Regions from separate parts of the Streptococcus sp. k-628 genome, predicted to be linked through region 3. Evidence: riboswitches for the same ligand, from Rfam matches in the RefSeq annotation. Region 3 holds a riboswitch; each other region holds the start of a gene.
What was found. A riboswitch is a leader RNA that binds a small molecule or an ion and turns the genes downstream of it on or off. The one in region 3 is predicted to bind thiamine pyrophosphate.
Positions count from the first base shown of each region.

Region 1: another riboswitch for thiamine pyrophosphate. It lies ahead of HT730_RS02940 (TenA family protein); the one in region 3 lies ahead of HT730_RS01155 (thiamine-binding protein).
Region 2: another riboswitch for thiamine pyrophosphate. It lies ahead of thiD (bifunctional hydroxymethylpyrimidine kinase/phosphomethylpyrimidine kinase); the one in region 3 lies ahead of HT730_RS01155 (thiamine-binding protein).

Region 1 is NZ_VMMZ01000017.1:12,382-15,655, forward strand. It holds gene lctO (L-lactate oxidase) at 1-942, shown strand, start outside; TPP riboswitch at 1,090-1,178, shown strand; gene HT730_RS02940 (TenA family protein) at 1,394-2,062, shown strand; gene thiM (hydroxyethylthiazole kinase) at 2,191-2,973, shown strand; gene thiE (thiamine phosphate synthase) at 2,975-3,274, shown strand, end outside.
Region 2 is NZ_VMMZ01000017.1:20,567-23,840, reverse strand. It holds gene HT730_RS03005 (heavy metal translocating P-type ATPase) at 1-85, opposite strand, end outside; gene HT730_RS03000 (cupredoxin domain-containing protein) at 95-466, opposite strand; gene HT730_RS02995 (CopY/TcrY family copper transport repressor) at 477-872, opposite strand; TPP riboswitch at 1,056-1,153, shown strand; gene thiD (bifunctional hydroxymethylpyrimidine kinase/phosphomethylpyrimidine kinase) at 1,237-2,028, shown strand; gene thiE (thiamine phosphate synthase) at 2,236-2,868, opposite strand; gene HT730_RS02980 (hydroxyethylthiazole kinase) at 2,861-3,274, opposite strand, start outside.
Region 3 is NZ_VMMZ01000008.1:74,375-77,648, reverse strand. It holds gene dnaB (replicative DNA helicase) at 1-194, shown strand, start outside; gene HT730_RS01165 (Veg family protein) at 196-462, shown strand; gene cbpD (choline binding-anchored murein hydrolase CbpD) at 655-1,773, shown strand; TPP riboswitch at 1,856-1,958, shown strand; gene HT730_RS01155 (thiamine-binding protein) at 2,027-2,317, shown strand; gene HT730_RS01150 (ABC transporter permease) at 2,280-3,038, shown strand; gene HT730_RS01145 (ABC transporter substrate-binding protein) at 3,077-3,274, shown strand, end outside.

The DNA.
Region 1 (3,274 bases), on a different contig from region 3:
GTAGAAAATCCAAGTACAGAGATTGAATTTGCAGGTGAAAAATTGTCTTCACCAATCATTATGGCGCCTGTTGCGGCTCATAAATTAGCGAATGAACAGGGTGAAGTGGCGACTGCGCGTGGTGTGCATGAGTTTGGTTCTCTTTATACAACTAGCTCATACTCTACTGTTGACCTTCCAGAGATTTCTGAAGCCCTCCAAGGGACACCTCATTGGTTCCAATTTTACTTTAGTAAAGATGATGGCATTAACCGCCACATCATGGATCGTGTGAAGGCTGAAGGTTATAAAGCGATTGTCTTGACGGCAGATGCTACTGTAGGGGGTAATCGTGAGGTTGATAAGCGTAATGGTTTTGTCTTCCCAGTTGGCATGCCGATTGTTGAAGAATATCTGCCAGAAGGTGCTGGTAAATCAATGGACTTTGTTTACAAATCAGCTAAACAACGCTTGTCTCCACGTGATGTAGAATTTATCGCTGAATACTCAGGACTTCCTGTGTATGTCAAGGGACCACAATGCCGTGAGGATGTTGAACGTTCGCTTGCTGCAGGTGCCTCTGGTATCTGGGTAACCAACCACGGTGGTCGTCAAATCGACGGTGGACCAGCTGCCTTTGATTCACTTCAAGAAGTGGCAGAAGCAGTTGATAAACGTGTGCCAATTGTCTTTGACTCTGGTGTTCGTCGTGGTCAACATGTCTTTAAAGCCTTGGCTTCAGGAGCAGACTTGGTAGCTATTGGTCGCCCGGTTATCTATGGCTTGGCACTCGGCGGTAGTGTTGGTGTGCGCCAAGTCTTTGAACACTTGAATGCGGAATTGAAGACAGTCATGCAGTTGTCTGGAACTCAGACTATTGAAGATGTCAAACATTTCAAACTCCGTCACAACCCATACAACCCAACCTTCCCAGTTGACCCCCGCGACTTAAAATTGTATTGATAAAATGATTGCCTCCACTGAATGTGGAGGTTTTTCTTCGTGTATTGGAAGAATAAATCGCTATCAAAAACTATATAAAGATATTTTTCGGTCAAATATCTTGCTAGGGCTTTCATTTTTTGCTATACTGGTGTAGTAATTAAATAATAGAGACATTTGGGGTGCTTTAGGCTGAGATGATACCCATTGAACCTGATACAGTTAAGACTGGCGAAGGGAAATGTAAAACGTTTTTTCGTATGGCGAAATGAACGGTCTAATCTTGTAAGTCAACTCTAATTCTTGATTGTAATTGGAGTTTTTTTGTTTATATAAACTGGATAGTCTTGTTTAGGTAGCTCTCTGCAAATGCCCTCAATGTTCTTTAAAAGGATCAAGTGGAATTAGGATTTTACTTGGTATCTCTTGGTGTTTTATTGATTACTAAGGAGTAAAGAGAGGAAAAATAAATATGGAAACACAGGTTTATGCATTTGAGCCAGGTCTGACTGTTGAAGAATTATTAAAAAGCAGTCAGAAGGATTGGCAAGCTGCAATCAATCATCGTTTTGTCAAGGAACTTTTTGCAGGGACAATTGAGAATAAGGTCTTAAAGGACTACCTGATTCAAGATTATCATTTCTTTGATGCCTTCTTATCCATGCTGGGTGCCTGCGTAGCCCACGCAGACCAGCTTGAATCCAAGCTTCGTTTTGCCAAGCAACTAGGCTTTCTTGAAGCAGATGAAGATGGTTATTTCCAAAAGGCTTTCAAAGAGTTAAAAGTATCTGAGAATGACTATCTGAAAGTGACCTTGCACCCTGTAACAAAAGCCTTTCAGGATTTAATGTATTCTGCTGTTTCTTCATCAGACTATGCCCATCTTTTGGTCATGCTGGTCATTGCAGAGGGTCTCTATTTAGACTGGGGTTCTAAAGATTTGGCTCTACCTGAAGCCTATATTCATTCGGAATGGATCAATCTCCATAGAGGTCCTTTCTTTGCAGAGTGGGTTCAATTTCTTGTTGACGAACTCAATCGTGTCGGGAAAGGTCGAGAAGATTTGACAGAACTTCAGCAACGCTGGAATCAAGCGGTCGCTTTAGAATTAGCCTTTTTTGATATTGGTTACGATGTCTAGGGAAAGTTCAGGGTACTGACAAATTTGACGAGGTAAATCATTCAATGTAACTGAAAAAAATTCTCAACTAAAGATAGAGATAAATCGAAATCAATAGATCGTATAAAGTGAAAAGGAAGGAATTCAATATGACAAGTTTAAAATTATTAAAAGAAAAAGCACCATTGGTCATTTGTATCACCAATGATGTAGTAAAAAATTTCACAGCAAATGGATTAGTAGCACTGGGTGTCTCACCAGCCATGAGTGAGTTTCCAGCAGATTTAGAGGATTTATTAAAGTATGCTGGTGGCTTATTAATAAATATAGGAACATTGACAGATGAAAATTGGAAATTATACCAAGCTGCTCTTAAAATTGCAGAGAAATATAATGTCCCAGCAGTTTTAGATCCTGTAGCCTGTGGAGCAGGAGAATATAGAAAAAAAGTAGCAGATGATCTAATTAACAATTACAAACTAGCAGCGATTAGAGGAAATGCTGGCGAGATTGCCTCTTTAGTAGGAATAAGTGTGGCATCTAAAGGAGTAGATAGTGTGGGAGTAGATAATATTGACGAGATTGCTCTAGCAGCAAATGAGAAGTTCAATATTCCTATAATAGTAACAGGTGAAGTGGATGCGATTGCTGTTAATGGAGAAGTGGTAACGATTCATAATGGTAGTGCCATGATGCCAAAAGTCATTGGGACAGGATGTTTATTAGGGGCAGTGGTAGCAAGCTTTATCGGACTAGAAAAAGGTCAAGAATTGAAATCATTAGAAACAGCAATGTTGGTTTACAATATCGCTGGAGAAATGGCAGAAAAACGTCCAAATGGACATCTTCCTGGAACATTTAAAGTTGAATTTATAAATGCCTTATATGAGATTACAGATGAAGATGTAAAGAAATTCAAAAGAGTGAAGTAAAATGTTTCATAAAGAATTACTAAAACTATATTTTATTTGTGGAACGACTACTTGCCAAGGTAAAGATCTATATAGAGTCGTTGAGGAAGCCTTAAAAGGTGGTATAACCTTATTTCAATTTCGTGAAAAAGGGGAGGGAGCCTTAGAAGGTAAAGAAAAAGTCGAATTAGCAATTAAACTACAGGATCTTTGTAAAAAATACAATGTTCCGTTTATTGTTAATGATGATATTGATTTGGCGATGGAAATTGACGCTGATGGCGTACATGTAGGACAAGATGACCTTGGAGTTGATGAAATT
Region 2 (3,274 bases), on a different contig from region 3:
TGTGGGCTGGATGGTAGCCTTTGTCTGCCGTGATACGGATTTTTTGAACACCATTTTCAAGACTTGCTTTTACAATTTCAGTCATATCATTCTCCTATTCTACAATCATCTTACCGTGCATCATATTCATGCCACAAGAGATACCATACTCTCCAGCCTGCTCAGGCGTGATTTCCACTACATACTCTTCCCCCATAGGCAGGTCCGCATGCACACCAAAATCTGGAAAAACAATTTGGTCCAGACAGGGTGAAGAGTCCTTACGGTCAAAGACAATACGGGCTGGCACTGATTTCTTGAGGATAATCAACTCAGGCGTATAGCCCCCCATGACCTCCACTCGAATCTCTTGGTAGCCCTTTTTTTGCTGGGCCTTTTGTCCAGACTTTTCAGGCTTTTTGAAAAACCAAAACAAGATAAACGCGACAAGGGCAATACAAATAATGGTTACAATACTATTTAACATGACGTCTCCTTTACATACAATTACATCTTACTTCTCTCACAGCGCTTGATTTCTTCTCAGAAATCACAGCTTCCAAGTCTTCCAAATCAGCCAGAGTAAAATCACATTCAGCAATCAAATCAGCCAACAAGTTCTTAATCCTACGGGAACAAACCTTGTCTTTAATATCTTGGACAAGTAAATCTCGACTTTGATCCAAAGTTAAAAGGGCTGAATAGACAAAGGACTTGCCTTCTTTTTTCCTTGTCAGACACTCTTTCTCAACCAAACGAGCCAAGAGAGTTTGAATGGTTGACTTGGACCAGTCGAACCGCTCCGCCAGAACCCTGATCAAATCTGAACTGGTCTGCTCCCCCTGCATCCAAATAATCTTCATGACCTGCCATTCTGCATCTGAAATCTGCATCATCACACCTCCAAAATCTACATTTGTCAATTACAGTTATTAGTATACTTCAAAAATCTACATTTGTCAATCATAAAATCAATCTTTTTGTCGAAAAATAGGATTTTAATCATTTGAAAAGCGATTTGCAGTCAAATATTACTATATAAACAATAAAAATATGCTATACTAAAGAAAAAAGAAAACAACCACTAGGGGTGCGTAAAGCTGAGATTAACGACTGTTAGACCCTTTGACTCAATCTAGGTAATGCTAGCTGATGGAAGTGGAAATGATAATGGGGACTAGCAGTCTTCTATTGCCTTCCTGAAACAGATTAGCTTGTTCTTAAGAATACAAACTTCAGTTGGTTGGGAGGTTTTAGATGACTTATTTACCCGTTGCTTTGACCATTGCAGGAACTGACCCAAGTGGCGGTGCTGGCGTTATGGCTGATTTAAAGTCATTCCAAGCGAGAGATGTCTATGGAATGGCCGTTGTGACTAGCCTTGTTGCTCAAAATACCAGAGGTGTTCAGCTAATCGAGCACGTTTCTCCTCAAATGTTGGAAGCCCAATTGGACAGTGTCTTTTCTGATATTCCACCTCAGGCTGTAAAAACTGGGATGTTGGCAACTACCGAAATCATGGAAATCATCCAACCCTATCTTAAAAAACTGGATTGTCCCTATGTCCTTGATCCTGTTATGGTTGCTACAAGTGGAGATGCCTTGATCGACTCAGTTGCTAGAGACTATCTCAAAACAAACTTACTACCTCTAGCAACGATTATTACGCCAAATCTTCCTGAGGCAGAAGAGATTGTTGGTTTTTCAATCCATGATCCTGAAGACATGCAGCGTGCTGGTCGCCTAATTTTAAAAGAATTTGGTCCTCAGTCTGTCGTCATCAAAGGTGGGCATCTCGAAGGCGGTGCCAAGGATTTCCTCTTTACCAAGGATGACCAATTTTTCTGGGAAAGCCCAAGAATTCAAACCTGTCACACCCATGGTACTGGATGTACCTTTGCTGCAGTAATTACGGCTGAACTAGCCAAGGGCAAGACTCTCTATCAGGCAGTTGATAAGGCCAAGGCCTTTATTACGAAAGCCATCCAAGATGCTCCGCAACTCGGTCATGGTTCTGGCCCAGTCAACCATACAACTTTTAAAGATTAAGAAAAAACTCTCTAGTTCCCACTTTAAGGGAATTAGAGAGTTTTTATACTCTTCGAAAATCTCTTCAAACTACGTCAGCTTCCATCTGCAACCTCAAAACACTATTTTGAGCTGACTTCATCAATCTTATCTAAAACCTCAAGGCAGGGCTTTGAGCAACCTGCGGCTAGCTTCCTAGTTTGCTCTTTAATTTTCATTGAGTATTAGTTAGGAAATAATGTCATCCAGCTTTGATAAAAAGGCTTGGGTTTTTGCCTCAATATCTTCTGCCTGCATCAGATCGCGTACGACTGCTACTCCAGCTATACCCGTGCCGATAAGTTGGTCAATATTCTCTGAAGTCAAGCCTCCAATAGCAACTACTGGAATGGCAACCGTTTGGCAAATTGTTTTCAAGGTCGATATCAGAGTGATGGGCGCATTTTCCTTGGTGGTAGTTGGGAAAATGGCTCCTGTACCCAAGTAATCTGCACCTGATTTCTCCGCTTCCAGAGCTCTTTTTATTGTTTTAGCGGTGACACCGAGGATTTTTTCAGGACCCAAGACTTTGCGAGCTACCGAAACTGGTAATTCATCATCTCCGATATGCAGACCTGCCGCATCAACCGCAAGACAAACATCCAACCGATCATCGATTATCAAGGGTACCTGATAGGCATCTGTTATTTCCTTGACTTGTTTTGCCAGTTGATAATATTGATTGGTTGTGAGATTTTTTTCTCGCAATTGGACTATGGTAACACCTGAACGGCAGGCCGTCTCAACTTTTGCAAGAAAGCTTTCCACGGAATCTTGATAGCGGTTGGTTACTAGATACAGTCTAAGCGCCTCTCTATTCATAAACATCTCCTTTGATGGCATCTAGCCAGTTTTCATCTCTTTTTAGGAGAGAGAGCTGATTGAGTACTTGGTAACGAAATTCTTCCAATCCCATTCCTTGAACAACTATTCTCTCAGCGGAGATATTAAGATAAGAGACTGCTAAGCACGAAGCTTCAAAGCCAGTTTTTCCTTGACTGAGAAAAACAGCTGTTAAAGCTCCAACCAAGTCTCCTGTCCCTGTTATCCAGTCTAATTCAGCACAGCCATTTCCCAGTACAGCGACCTGATTCTTGGAAACGATGAGGTCCTTGGGACCTGTGACTAAGAATGACATACCAGGATAGGTCTGACACCAGTCTTTCAAGACTTGAAGCAAATCCTCCGTTTCTTGATCTTTAGCACTCGCATCGACCCCAACGCCGTG
Region 3 (3,274 bases):
AGGACGCTGATATCGTAGCCTTTCTTTATCGCGACGATTACTATGAGCGTGGTGGTGAAGAAGAGGAAGGCATACCGAATAATAAGGTAGAAGTTATTATCGAGAAAAACCGTAGTGGAGCTCGTGGAACGGTGGAATTGATTTTCCAAAAAGAATACAATAAATTTTCAAGTATCTCAAAGAGGGAGGCATAAGATGTCAGATGCATTTACAGATGTAGCCAAGATGAAAAAAATCAAAGAAGAAATCAAGGCACATGAGGGACAAGTCGTAGAAATGACTTTGGAGAATGGTCGTAAGCGCCAAAAAAATAGATTGGGTAAGCTAATTGAGGTTTATCCATCCCTATTTATCGTTGAATTTGGGAACGTTGAAGGAGATAAACAAGCTAATGTTTACGTTGAATCCTTTACTTACTCAGATATCCTTACTGAAAAGAATTTGATTCATTATCTGGACTAAAGTGAGAAATTTTCTCACTTTTTCTTTTTTCTCCGAATAGTTTAAGTGAAGGCAATCTTCGATTTATACTCTTCGAAAATCAAATTCAAACCACGTCAGCTTCGCCTTGCCGTACTCAAGTACAGCCTGCGCCTAGCTTCCTAGTTTGCTCTTTGATTTTCATTGAGTACTATACTATTTCAAGGAGGAAGAATGAAAAGTTCATCATTTAAAGTAATAGAGACAGGATTTTCTTTTAGAAAGTCGGTTAAAAAGGTTGTTCCTTTTTTAGTAGTAGGATTGATGCTAGCAGCGGGTGATAGTGTCTATGCCTATTCTGGCGGAAATGGATCGATTGCGCGTGGGGATGATTATCCTGTTTATTATAAAAATGGGAGTCAGGAAATTGATCAGTGGCGCATGTACTCTCGTCAGTGTACTTCTTTTGCAGCCTTTCGTTTGAGTAATGTCAATGGTTTTGAGATTCCAAGGGCTTATGGAAATGCGAATGAATGGGGGCATCGTGCTCGTCGTGAAGGCTATCGTGTAGATAATACACCGACGATTGGCTCTATTGCTTGGTCTACTGCAGGAACTTATGGGCATGTTGCCTGGGTGTCAAATGTAATGGGAGATCAGATTGAGATCGAGGAATATAACTATGGTTATACAGAAGCCTATAATAAACGAAGTATAAAAGCAAATACGATGACAGGATTTATTCATTTTAAAGATTTGGCTGGTGGCAGTGTTGGGAATAGTCAAACCTCAGTTTCAACAGGAGGAACACATTATTTCAAGGCTAAGTCTGCTATCAAAAATCAGCCACTAGCTAGCGCAACTGCGATTGATTACTATTATCCTGGGGAGAAGGTTCATTATGATCAAATTCTCGAAAAAGATGGATACAAGTGGTTGAGTTATACAGCTTATAACGGAAGTCGTCGTTATATCCAGCTAGAGGGAGTGACTTCTTCACAAAATTATCAGAACCAATCAGGGAATAGCTCTAATTATAGCTCAAATACTGGATTGACTGTCGGTTGGAAGAAGATAAATGGTAGTTGGTATCATTTCAAATCAAATGGTTCTAAATCAACGGGATGGCTGAAAGATGGTTCTAGCTGGTATTATTTGAAATCATCTGGTGAAATGCAGACAGGATGGTTAAAGGAAAATGGCTCGTGGTATTATCTGGATAGTTCAGGGGCAATGAAAACAGGCTGGTATCAAGTTTCTGGTAAGTGGTATTATTCTTACTCTTCAGGTGCCTTAGCTGTTAATACGACGGTGGATGGCTATAGAGTAAACAGTGATGGAGAACGAGTATAGAAAATTGGAGTAGGAAATGTTTCCTGCTCTTTTCTGTAAGCAGTTTCCTTGACATTTTTCTTAATTTGCGCTATCATATGTCCATGTAATATATGGGAGTCTGTGTACAGTCTGAGAGGAAGTGTTAAACTTCGACCGCACCTGATCTGGGTAATGCCAGCGTAGGGAACGATACTTAGTCTATTCTGCACCTTTTCCATATATGGTAAAGGTTTTTCTTTTTGTCAAAGGAAAACGAGAAGAGGAGGTTTTTATGAAAGCAAGCATTGCCTTGCAAGTTTTACCCCTATCGCAGGGGATTAATCGGATAGCTGTTATCGATCAGGTCATTGCTTATCTGCAAGCTCAAGAAGTGACCATGGTGGTGACACCATTTGAAACGGTCTTGGAAGGGGAGTTTGATGAGCTTATGCGTATTCTCAAAGAAGCGCTGGAAGTGGCCGGGCAGGAGGTAGATAATGTCTTTGCCAATGTCAAAATAAATGTAGGAGAGATTTTAAGTATTGATGAGAAACTTGAAAAGTATACTGAGACGACACATTAGTCTATTGGGCTTTATGGGGGTCTTGTCAATCTGGCAGTTAGCAGGTTTTCTTAAACTTCTCCCCAAGTTTATCCTGCCGACACCTTTTGAAATTCTCCTGTCCTTTGTTCGTGATAGAGAATTTCTCTGGCACCATAGCTGGGCAACCTTGAGAGTGGCTTTACTGGGGTTGGTTTTGGGAGTCTTGATTGCCTGTCTCATGGCTGTACTTATGGACAGTTTGACTTGGCTCAATGACCTGATTTACCCTATGATGGTGGTTGTTCAGACTATCCCGACTATTGCTATAGCTCCTATCTTGGTCTTGTGGCTAGGTTATGGGATTCTGCCCAAGATTGTCCTGATTATCTTGACGACAACCTTTCCTATCATCGTCAGCATTTTGGACGGTTTTAGGCATTGTGACAAGGATATGCTGACCTTGTTTAGTCTGATGCGGGCCAAGCCTTGGCAAATCCTGTGGCATTTTAAAATTCCAGTCAGCCTGCCCTACTTTTATGCAGGTCTGAGGGTCAGTGTCTCCTACGCCTTTATCACAACAGTGGTATCTGAGTGGTTGGGAGGCTTTGAAGGACTAGGTGTCTACATGATTCAGTCCAAGAAACTGTTTCAGTATGATACTATGTTTGCTATTATTATCCTGGTATCGATTATCAGTCTTCTGGGTATGAAGTTGGTCGATATTAGTGAAAAATATGTTATTAAATGGAAACGTTCGTAGAATAAGAATGTTTCTGAAAAAGAAAAGAGGAAATCAAAATGAAGAAAACATGGAAAGTGTTTTTAACTGTTTTAACAGCTCTTGTAGCTGTTGTGCTTGTGGCCTGTGGTCAAGGAACTGCTTCTAAGGATAATAAGGAAGCAGAACTTAAGAAAATCGACTTTATCCTAGACTGGACACCAAATACCAACCACACAGGGCTTTATGTGGCTAAGGAAAAAGGTTATTTCAAAGAA